2 regions of the Rhodococcoides sp. S146-33 genome follow, and region 1 is predicted to be linked to the other one. Evidence: riboswitches for the same ligand, from Rfam matches in the RefSeq annotation. Region 1 holds a riboswitch; the other holds the start of a gene.
What was found. A riboswitch is a leader RNA that binds a small molecule or an ion and turns the genes downstream of it on or off. The one in region 1 is predicted to bind thiamine pyrophosphate.

Region 1 (4,418 bases):
GGGTGGCTTCCTGTTCGGCTTCGACAGCTCGGTCATCAACGGAGCCGTCGACTCGATCGAAGATCACTTTTCCCTCGGCTCGTTCACCACCGGCTTCGTGGTGGCGATCGCCCTGATCGGCTGCGCTGTGGGCGCATGGTTCGCCGGTAGCCTCGCGGATCGCTGGGGACGCAAGAGAGTGATGCTGCTGGGCTCGGCGCTGTTCATCATCTCCTCGGTGGGCTCCGGCTTTGCGTTCAGCGTCCCCGACCTCATGCTGTGGCGAGTGCTCGGCGGCCTCGGCATCGGCATCGCGTCGGTGATCGCACCGGCCTACATCGCCGAAATTGCACCGGCCAAATGGCGCGGCTCCCTGGCCTCGCTTCAGCAGCTGGCCATCACCATCGGTATCTTCGCCGCCCTTCTGTCCGACGCACTTCTCGCAGGTGCTGCAGACGGGGCGTCGAACGACCTGTGGTTCGGCGTCGAAGCATGGCGCTGGATGTTCCTCGTGGGCGTCGTGCCGGCACTGGTGTACGGACTGCTGGCAACGCTGATTCCAGAATCCCCGCGGTACCTGGTGGGTCAGCATCTCGACGAAGAAGCAGCGCGAGTGCTCGCCGAGATCACCGGCGAACTGCATCCCGACGAGCGCGTTCACGAAATCAGGCTGACGCTGCGCAAGGAATCACGTTCGTCGTTCGCCGACATCCGCGGGCCGAAGTTCGGTCTGCAACCGATCGTGTGGGTGGGCATCACGATGGCCGTGCTGCAGCAGCTCGTGGGCATCAACGCGATCTTCTACTACTCGACGACGCTGTGGCGCTCGGTCGGCTTCACCGAAGACCAGTCGTTCACCACGTCGGTCATCACCGCGGTGATCAACGTGGTCATGACGTTCGTGGCGATCCTGTTCGTCGACCGCATCGGTCGGCGCAAGCTGTTGTTGGCGGGTTCGCTCGGCATGTTCGTCGGACTGGTCATGGCATCGGTAGCTTTCTCGCAGTCGATCGGTAGCGGCGACGACGTCACGCTCCCCGCTCCGTGGGGTGCCATTGCGTTGATCGGTGCCAACCTGTTCGTCATCTTCTTCGCGTCGACCTGGGGTCCGATCATGTGGGTCATGCTCGGCGAAATGTTCCCCAACCGCATGCGAGCCATGGCCCTCGGCATCGGCACGGCAGCCAACTGGATTGCCAACTTCGCTGTGACGCTTGCCTTCCCGCCGCTCACGTCGTCCGTCGGCCTGTGGGCCATCTACGCCGGCTTCGCACTCTTCGCGGCATTGTCGTTCTTGTTCGTCAAGGCCAAGATCACCGAGACCAAGGGTATGGAACTCGAAGACATGCTGGGGTGAGCCCGGGCCGCAGATACAGGGGCGGCGGCATCGACACCAGGTGACCGGTGTTACTGTCGCTTTCGTTCTGACACGGGGTGTGTCCGCCGATGCGGATGCTGAGATCAAACCCGCCGAACCTGATTCAGGTAATGCTGACGAAGGGATGTCGAAGGCGATGACGCCTGTTGTATCTGCGGACCCGGTCCGCTTCACCGATCTCCTGTGGGATGCCTCCGCGCACATCCGGCACGCGATCGACGACCTGGAATTCCTCCGGCTGCTCGGAGCCGGGACACTTCCGCTGGATGCGTTCCGTCGGTACCTCGAGCAGGACTCGCTCTATCTGAGCGGGTACGTGAGGTCGTTGTCCCTGTTGGCGGCACACGCACCGAACCCGCTCGCCGGGGCGTTCTGGGCGAGCGCCGCCGCGAGCGCCATGGACGAGGCGTCATCGCACGAGGCCATGCTGAACGGGGGTTCTCTCCCCACGTCGACCTCGACTCCGGAGGCTTCACCGGAGTGCCTGGGCTACACGTCCTACCTGATCGCCACTGCAGCAACCGAGCCGTATGCCGTGGCCGCCGCGGCGGTGCTGCCGTGCTTCTGGATCTACGCCGAGGTCGCCCGCTCACTCGCCGCGGCAGCGAAGACGGTTCTCGATCACGATCCCGAACACCCTTATGCACAATGGGTGGCTGCCTACGACGCACCCGAATTTCATGCCATCGTCGACGCTGCGAAGACTTTCGTGGACGACGCCGCTGCGGCTGCGACGCTCGATCAGCGCAAGCAGATGATCGACGCCTTCGTCGTCGCATCGCGATACGAATTGATGTTCTGGGACAGCGCTTTACATCCCACTACGTGGCCCCTGGCCGAAAGTGCGGTGTACGCATGAGAATAACTCGAGTAATCGCGACGCTCGCAGCGGCGGTCGTGGCCACCACCGGGCTGGTTGGTTGCTCGGAATCGGCCGATTCCGACACCATTCGGTTCGCCCTCGACTGGACCCCGAACACCAATCACACCGGCCTCTACGTTGCCCTGCAAGAAGGCTACTTCGCCGACGCCGGGTTGAACGTAGAAGTTCTGCCTTACAACAACACTGCAGCGGACACCCTCGTCGATGCCGGAAACGCCGAGTTCGGCATCAGCACCCAGAGTTCGGGAGTGTTCGCCACCTCGGCCGGCGCACAGACCGTCTCTGTTCTCGCACCGCTGCAGCATTGGGCGACCGGCATCGGAGTCCGCGCAGATCGCGACGACATCCCGAGCCCCAAGGCCCTCGACGGCAAGGTCTACGCCGGCTTCGGCGAATCCGGGGAGCAGGCCGGACTCCAGCAGGTCATCAAGAACGACGGTGGCACAGGCGAATACGAGACCGTCGTCCTGGGAACCTCCGCGTACGAGGCGGTGTATTCGGGTACCGCGGACTTCACCGTCTCCTACTTCGCGTGGGAGGGCATCGAAGCCGAACACAGCGGAACCCCGATGAAGTACTTCGATTACACCGACTACGGATTTCCCGACGCCTACGCTCTCACCATCAGTGGCAACGAACCCTGGCTCGCTGCCCATCCGGACGAGGCCGCAAAGTTCGTACAGGCCCTGCAACGCGGATACCAACTCGCCGCCGACGATCCCGACAGAGCCGCACAGGATCTGATCGACGCCAACCCCGGAACCTTCACCGACGAGTCGCTCGTTTTCGAGAGCCAGGAGATGCTCGCGGCGAAGTACATGAAGGATGCCTCCGGCGAGGTTGGCAAACAGAGCCTCGACAAGTGGACGGCGTACTCGAAATTCCTGTACGAGAGCGGTGTACTGGCCGATCAGACCGGCACCGCTCTCACGACGGAGCCGGACTGGTCGACGTACTTCACCAATGACTACCTCGGCGATCGGTAAGCCGGTCACCGCTGAGCGAGACAGGTTATCGTTCAGTGGAATTCACGCCTCCATCCGCTGGGCGTGGCCCGCAGTCACCGTTGTCGCCGCGCTGATAGCTGCCTGGCAGGTCTACGTCCAGGTCAGCGGCATCCGCCCGCAGGTGCTGCCGTCGCCCGGTCGCGTCGTCGTGCAGGGTTGGGCGCAGCGTGACGCGATTGCCGAGAACGCGGCCGCAACGCTGCAGGTGACCCTCGTCGGTTTCGCCGTCTCCCTCGTCCTGGCCTGGCTACTGGCGGTAGCGGTGGATTTCTCACCGTGGCTGCGGCGCGCATTCGTACCACTCTTCGTCGTGTCGCAGACGCTGCCGATCATTGCCATCGCACCGTTGCTGATCATCTGGTTCGGCTTCGGATTGCTGCCCAAGGTTCTGGTGATCGCTCTGGCCACGTTCTTCCCGATGGCCATCGGTCTCATCGAGGGCTTCGCGGCAGCCGATCGCGATGCGCGATCTCTCCTCGTGAGCATGGGAGCCTCACGCTGGCAACAGTTTCGGTACGTACGCCTACCGTCTGCCATCCCTCGGTTCTTCACCGCATTGCGCATCGGCATCACCTACGCGGTCGTCGGGGCGATCTTCGCCGAATACGCCGGAGCGAGTGCAGGGCTCGGCATCTACATGAGCCAACAGAAGAACTCGTTCCGAACCGATCTGGTTCTTGCCGCGGTGGCCGTGACAGCCGTGATCAGTGTGGTGCTCTTCGTGTCCACGTTCGTGGTGGAGCGATTGGTTGCTCCGTGGGCACGCCACGGTTCGGCGGGACTTCATGTCTGACCCGCCCGCCTCCGACAACTGCATCGTTGTTCGCGAACTGACCAAATCGTTCGGCGACAAGCGTGTGCTGGACGGCGTCTCGTTCGATGCGAAGCCCGGCGAGTTCGTCTCGATCATCGGACCGAGCGGATCCGGCAAGAGCACGGTCTTCAACATGCTGGCACAGCTCGACCGACCCGATTCCGGGACGGTGAATGTGCCGCCGTGTGCCTACATGCCGCAGAAGGACCTTCTGTTTCCCTGGCGATCGGTTCTCGACAACACGACTCTCGGACTCGAAGTGCAGGGTGTCGCCAAGAAGGAAGCGCGGGCGCGGGCGCGGGAACTGTTCCCGGTGTTCGGCCTCGACGGATACGAGTCGGCCAGGCCGTCCGAGCT
Region 2 (4,418 bases), on a different contig from region 1:
GGCACACGTATTACGTTGCCTACTCGCGGAATTCGATCTGGTGACGAGTTTGTCGGGGCACACCGGTGCCGCCGAATTGGGCCGCTACTCGATCGAGGCGTCCTGATGGAGTGGACGAAGCACGCCATCTGGTGGCACCTGTACCCACTCGGCTTCACCGGCGCTCCGGTACACGGCTGGGACGGTGAATCCCAGTCGGACCTGCACCGGCTGAACAGAATCGAGAAGTGGCTCGACTACGCCCTCGAACTCGGCGCGTCGGGTATCGCCCTCGGGCCGATCTTCGAGTCCGAGAAGCACGGCTACGACACTGTCGACTACTACCATGTCGACGGCAGGCTCGGCACCGACGAGGACATCGACTCCTTGATCGCGGCCGCACACTCTCGCGGCCTGAAGGTCATGTTCGACGGCGTCTTCAACCATGTGGCACAGAGCTTCCCGAAGTTCCGTGAGGCCCTGGCCGAGGGCCCTGACTCCGAGGCTGCCGGGTGGTTCCACATCGATTGGTCCGGCGACGAGCCGACGCATCGCAACTTCGAGGGCCACGACGAACTGGTGGCGCTCAACCACGAGAGCCCGCACGTGCAGCAGTACGTCGTGGACGTGCTCTCGCATTGGCTGGACCGCGGCGTCGACGCCTGGCGACTCGACGCAGCCTACGCGGTACCGCCACGCTTTTGGGCCGCGGTGCTGCCGAAGGTCCGTGAGAAGCATTTGGACGCATACTTTCTCGGCGAAGTCATCCACGGTGACTACGACCGGATCGTCTCGGCGTCCACACTGGACTCGGTCACCCAGTACGAACTGTGGAAGGCGATCTGGAGCGGTCTGAGCGAGAAGAACTTCTTCGAGCTCTCCCATGCGCTGGAGCGCCACAACGGCTGGCTCGATGCCTTCGTACCCGCCACCTTCGTCGGAAATCATGACGTCAATCGCATCGCCAGCGTCATCGAGGACGAGCGACATCTGCTGCACGCATTGGTGGTTCTGTTCACGGTGGGCGGGATGCCGATGATCTACTACGGCGACGAGCAGGCCTTCCGCGGCATCAAGGAGGATCGCGTCGGCGGTGACGACGAGGTGCGTCCCGAATACCCGGAGACGTCCGAGGATCTGGCTCCGTACGGTTGGCCGGTCTATCGCGTGCATCAGGAGCTGATCGCAGTACGGCGTCGCAATCCGTGGTTGTACTCTGCGCGCACCGAGACGCTCGAGCTCACCAACACCGCACTGCTCTACCGCGTGTACGCGGACGAGCATTCGATGACTGTGGCGCTCAACCTCGGTGACGATGCCATCGATTACCCGGCTCAGGGCAGTGAAGTATTGGCCGGTGAGGCGAACCTGAACGACGGACGGGTGAGCGTTCCGCCCCACGGCTGGGCCGTCATCGTCTGACGGCCCGTGGCCGCCTCGGCGTGCCGGTGGACGCGATCGGCCATGGCGGCACCGTGACTTGTGATCGATATATTCGGGTATCTAGCGCACGACCTAGAGATCCCTATCGGCCACAATGCAGCGAGCTGCCGGGGCCGGTGGGTACAGTCGAACGCGACACGGGGTGCCCGACAGGGCTGAGATCACACCCGTCGAACCTGATCTGGTTAGGACCAGCGAAGGGAATGTCGACGTTTCGGTATTTCCTGTCCCTCGCGACGGTCCCGACCTCCGACGAGAGGCGAGGCGCATGAAAATCAACGAGCAGACAGTGTTGGTCACCGGGGGTGGGCGCGGACTCGGAGCAGCGATTGCCGGGGCGTTCGCCGGTCAGGGTGCACGTGTGGTGATCGACTACCGCAACAGCAAAGAAGCCGCCGAAGCGCTGGCGGACAAGCTCGGCGACCGTGCATTCGCTGTCCAGGGCGACGTGACCGACGAGAGCGCGGTGACCACGGTGTTCGACTCGGCCCGTGCGCATTTCGGCACCCCGATCACCACTGTTGTCAACAACGCACTGGCCGACTTCTCCTTCGACGGAGATGCGCGGCCCAAGGCCGACACCATCACCTGGGACCGCTTCGACGCTCAGCTGCGCGGCAGTGTCCGTGCCGCGCTGCTCACCACCCAGGCCGCACTGCCGGGGATGCGCGAGGCTGGATTCGGTCGAATCATCAACGTGGGCACCAACTTATTCCAGAATCCGGTGGTGCCGTACCACGACTACACCGCGTCCAAGGCGGCTCTGCTCTCGCTGACCCGAACGCTGTCGGCGGACCTGGGCGCAGACAACATCACCGTCAACATGGTCTCGGGCGGCCTACTGCGGACCACCGACGCCAGTGCCGCCACCCCGGCCGAGGTGTTCGATTTCATCGCGGCCTCGACCCCGCTGCAACGCGTCACCACCCCCGAGGAATTCGCCGACGCCCTGCTGTTCTTCGCCTCGCCCTGGGCGCGGTCGGTGACCGGTCAAAATCTGGTGGTCGACGGCGGCCTGGTGAAGAACTGAGATGCACCTCAACGCATTTCTGTACGGCTGCGGGCACCACAGCGCCGCGTGGCGGCACCCCGATTCTCGTGTCGAAGATCTCGGCGACATCGCGTTTTACGAGGAACTCGCGCAACTCGCCGAGCGGGGAAAATTCGACGCGGTGTTCTTCGCCGACGGACATTCGGTTCGGGACCCGGCGGGAGCCGGAACCTGGTTTCTCGAGCCGATCACCGCGCTGTCGGCCATGGCCCGAGCGACCACCCATATCGGGCTCGTCACCACGGTGTCGTCGACGTTCTACACACCGTTCCACGCCGCGCGCATGCTGGCGTCGCTCGATCACATCAGCGGCGGCCGGGCGGGCTGGAACGTCGTCACCTCCATGTTCGACGCCGAGGCGCGCAATCACGGGATGGACGCCATCCCGGCTCGTGAGGAGCGATATGCCCGCGCCGAGGAGTTCGTCGATACGGCACTGGCGCTGTGGGATTCGTGGGACGCCGATGCGTTGACACTCGATCGCGCCGGAGCGTACGCCGACCCGGCCAAGGTGCATGCCATCGATCACGACGGCAAACATTTTCGGGTCGACGGCCCGTTGACGGTGCCGCGGTCGCCGCAGGGCAGGCCGGTGCTGTTCCAAGCGGGGGCGTCGGGGCCGGGTCGTGATCTCGCTGCGAAGTACGCCGAGGCGATCTATGCCGTTGCCTACGATCTCGTTGCAGCGCAGAGCTATTACGAGAACGTGAAGTCGCGCATCACCCACGCGGGCCGCGACAGTGCGGCAGTGGGCATCATGCCTGGTTTGGTGACGTACATCGGATCGACGACGGACGAGGCCCGACGCAAGAAGGCCGAGCTGGATCAGCTACTACCTACCGAGCAGTCACTGGCGATGCTGGCGACGTTCACCGGGCAGGATTGTGTTGCTTGGGAACTGGATGAGCCGGTGCCGCCGCTCCCGCCGGCGGCAGAGTTCGCCGGACCGCAGGGCCGCTACGAGACGATTCTGCGCATCGTCGAGAAGGACGCTCCCACCGTGCGTGAGTTGCTCGGCACGCTGGCTGCCGGCGGCGGGCACGCCACGATGATCGGCACGCCGGAGTCCATCGCCGACGAGATGGAATCGTGGATCGGTCGCGGTGCCGACGGATTCAACCTGATGTGCCCGCGCTACCCGGATTCATTGGCCGACTTCGTCGAGCACGTGGTCCCGATTCTGCAGCAGCGTGGCCTGTTCCGGGCCGAATACACGTCGTCGACGCTGCGAGGCCATCTGTCCGGATGACCCGGTACGGGTTCAATCCAACGTGTCGATGAACTCTCGCGTCAATCGTGCAATGTCGTCGGCGTGCGAGATCGGCGACCAATGCCCCGCCGGAATATCGTTGCGGGTGAGGTTCTTCACCCATTTGCCGGTGTCGTCGTAGTGGTACGGACGCACTGCGACGTCCTGGGTGTTGACGATGAGCTGAACGGGAATGTCGATGTATCGATCTCGCGGATTGGTCAGCAGCGGAATGATGTTGGCGCGGTACAGCTTGGTTCCGTTGGTGGCATCCGACCACAGGGTGGGGTTCTGCGTGACGAGCGCCGGGTCGACTCCCGAGAACTCCTCGAGGAATGCCGGCCAGCCCTTGGCGAACTGCCGTTTGATTCGCAGGTTGGCAAGGATCGGGACATGGAAGGTTGCGGTGTACCAGGACGCGCGTACCTGGGCGAGCACCTGTTTGATGCCGGTGAGAGTGGGTTTGCGCAATCGCGACTGCGACCACTTTCCGAGATGGTCGAGGTTGGGTCCCGAAACGGAAGTGTAGGAACGGATTCGATCCCTCGCCTGCGGTTGGGCCGCGGCCTCCCATACCTCGACGGCACCCCAGTCGTGTGCGAGCACGTGCACCGGGGCATCGGGGCTGACCGCATCTGCCACGGCGTAGAAGTCCGACGCCAGGCGCGCCAACTTGTAGGCCGACTGCTCGGTGGG

Region 2: another riboswitch for thiamine pyrophosphate. It lies ahead of AC5WEY_RS03200 (3-oxoacyl-ACP reductase); the one in region 1 lies ahead of AC5WEY_RS24785 (TenA family protein).

The regions. Positions count from the first base shown of each region.
Region 1 is NZ_JCAJWY010000010.1:73,446-77,863, forward strand. Features, by position in the region: gene AC5WEY_RS24780 (sugar porter family MFS transporter) at 1-1,336, shown strand, start outside; TPP riboswitch at 1,400-1,499, shown strand; gene AC5WEY_RS24785 (TenA family protein) at 1,494-2,216, shown strand; gene AC5WEY_RS24790 (ABC transporter substrate-binding protein) at 2,213-3,226, shown strand; gene AC5WEY_RS24795 (ABC transporter permease) at 3,204-4,040, shown strand; gene AC5WEY_RS24800 (ABC transporter ATP-binding protein) at 4,033-4,418, shown strand, end outside.
Region 2 is NZ_JCAJWY010000001.1:670,297-674,714, reverse strand. Features, by position in the region: gene AC5WEY_RS03210 (alpha-hydroxy-acid oxidizing protein) at 1-106, shown strand, start outside; gene AC5WEY_RS03205 (alpha-amylase family glycosyl hydrolase) at 106-1,401, shown strand; TPP riboswitch at 1,551-1,643, shown strand; gene AC5WEY_RS03200 (3-oxoacyl-ACP reductase) at 1,691-2,452, shown strand; gene AC5WEY_RS03195 (LLM class flavin-dependent oxidoreductase) at 2,454-3,722, shown strand; gene AC5WEY_RS03190 (alpha/beta fold hydrolase) at 3,735-4,418, opposite strand, start outside.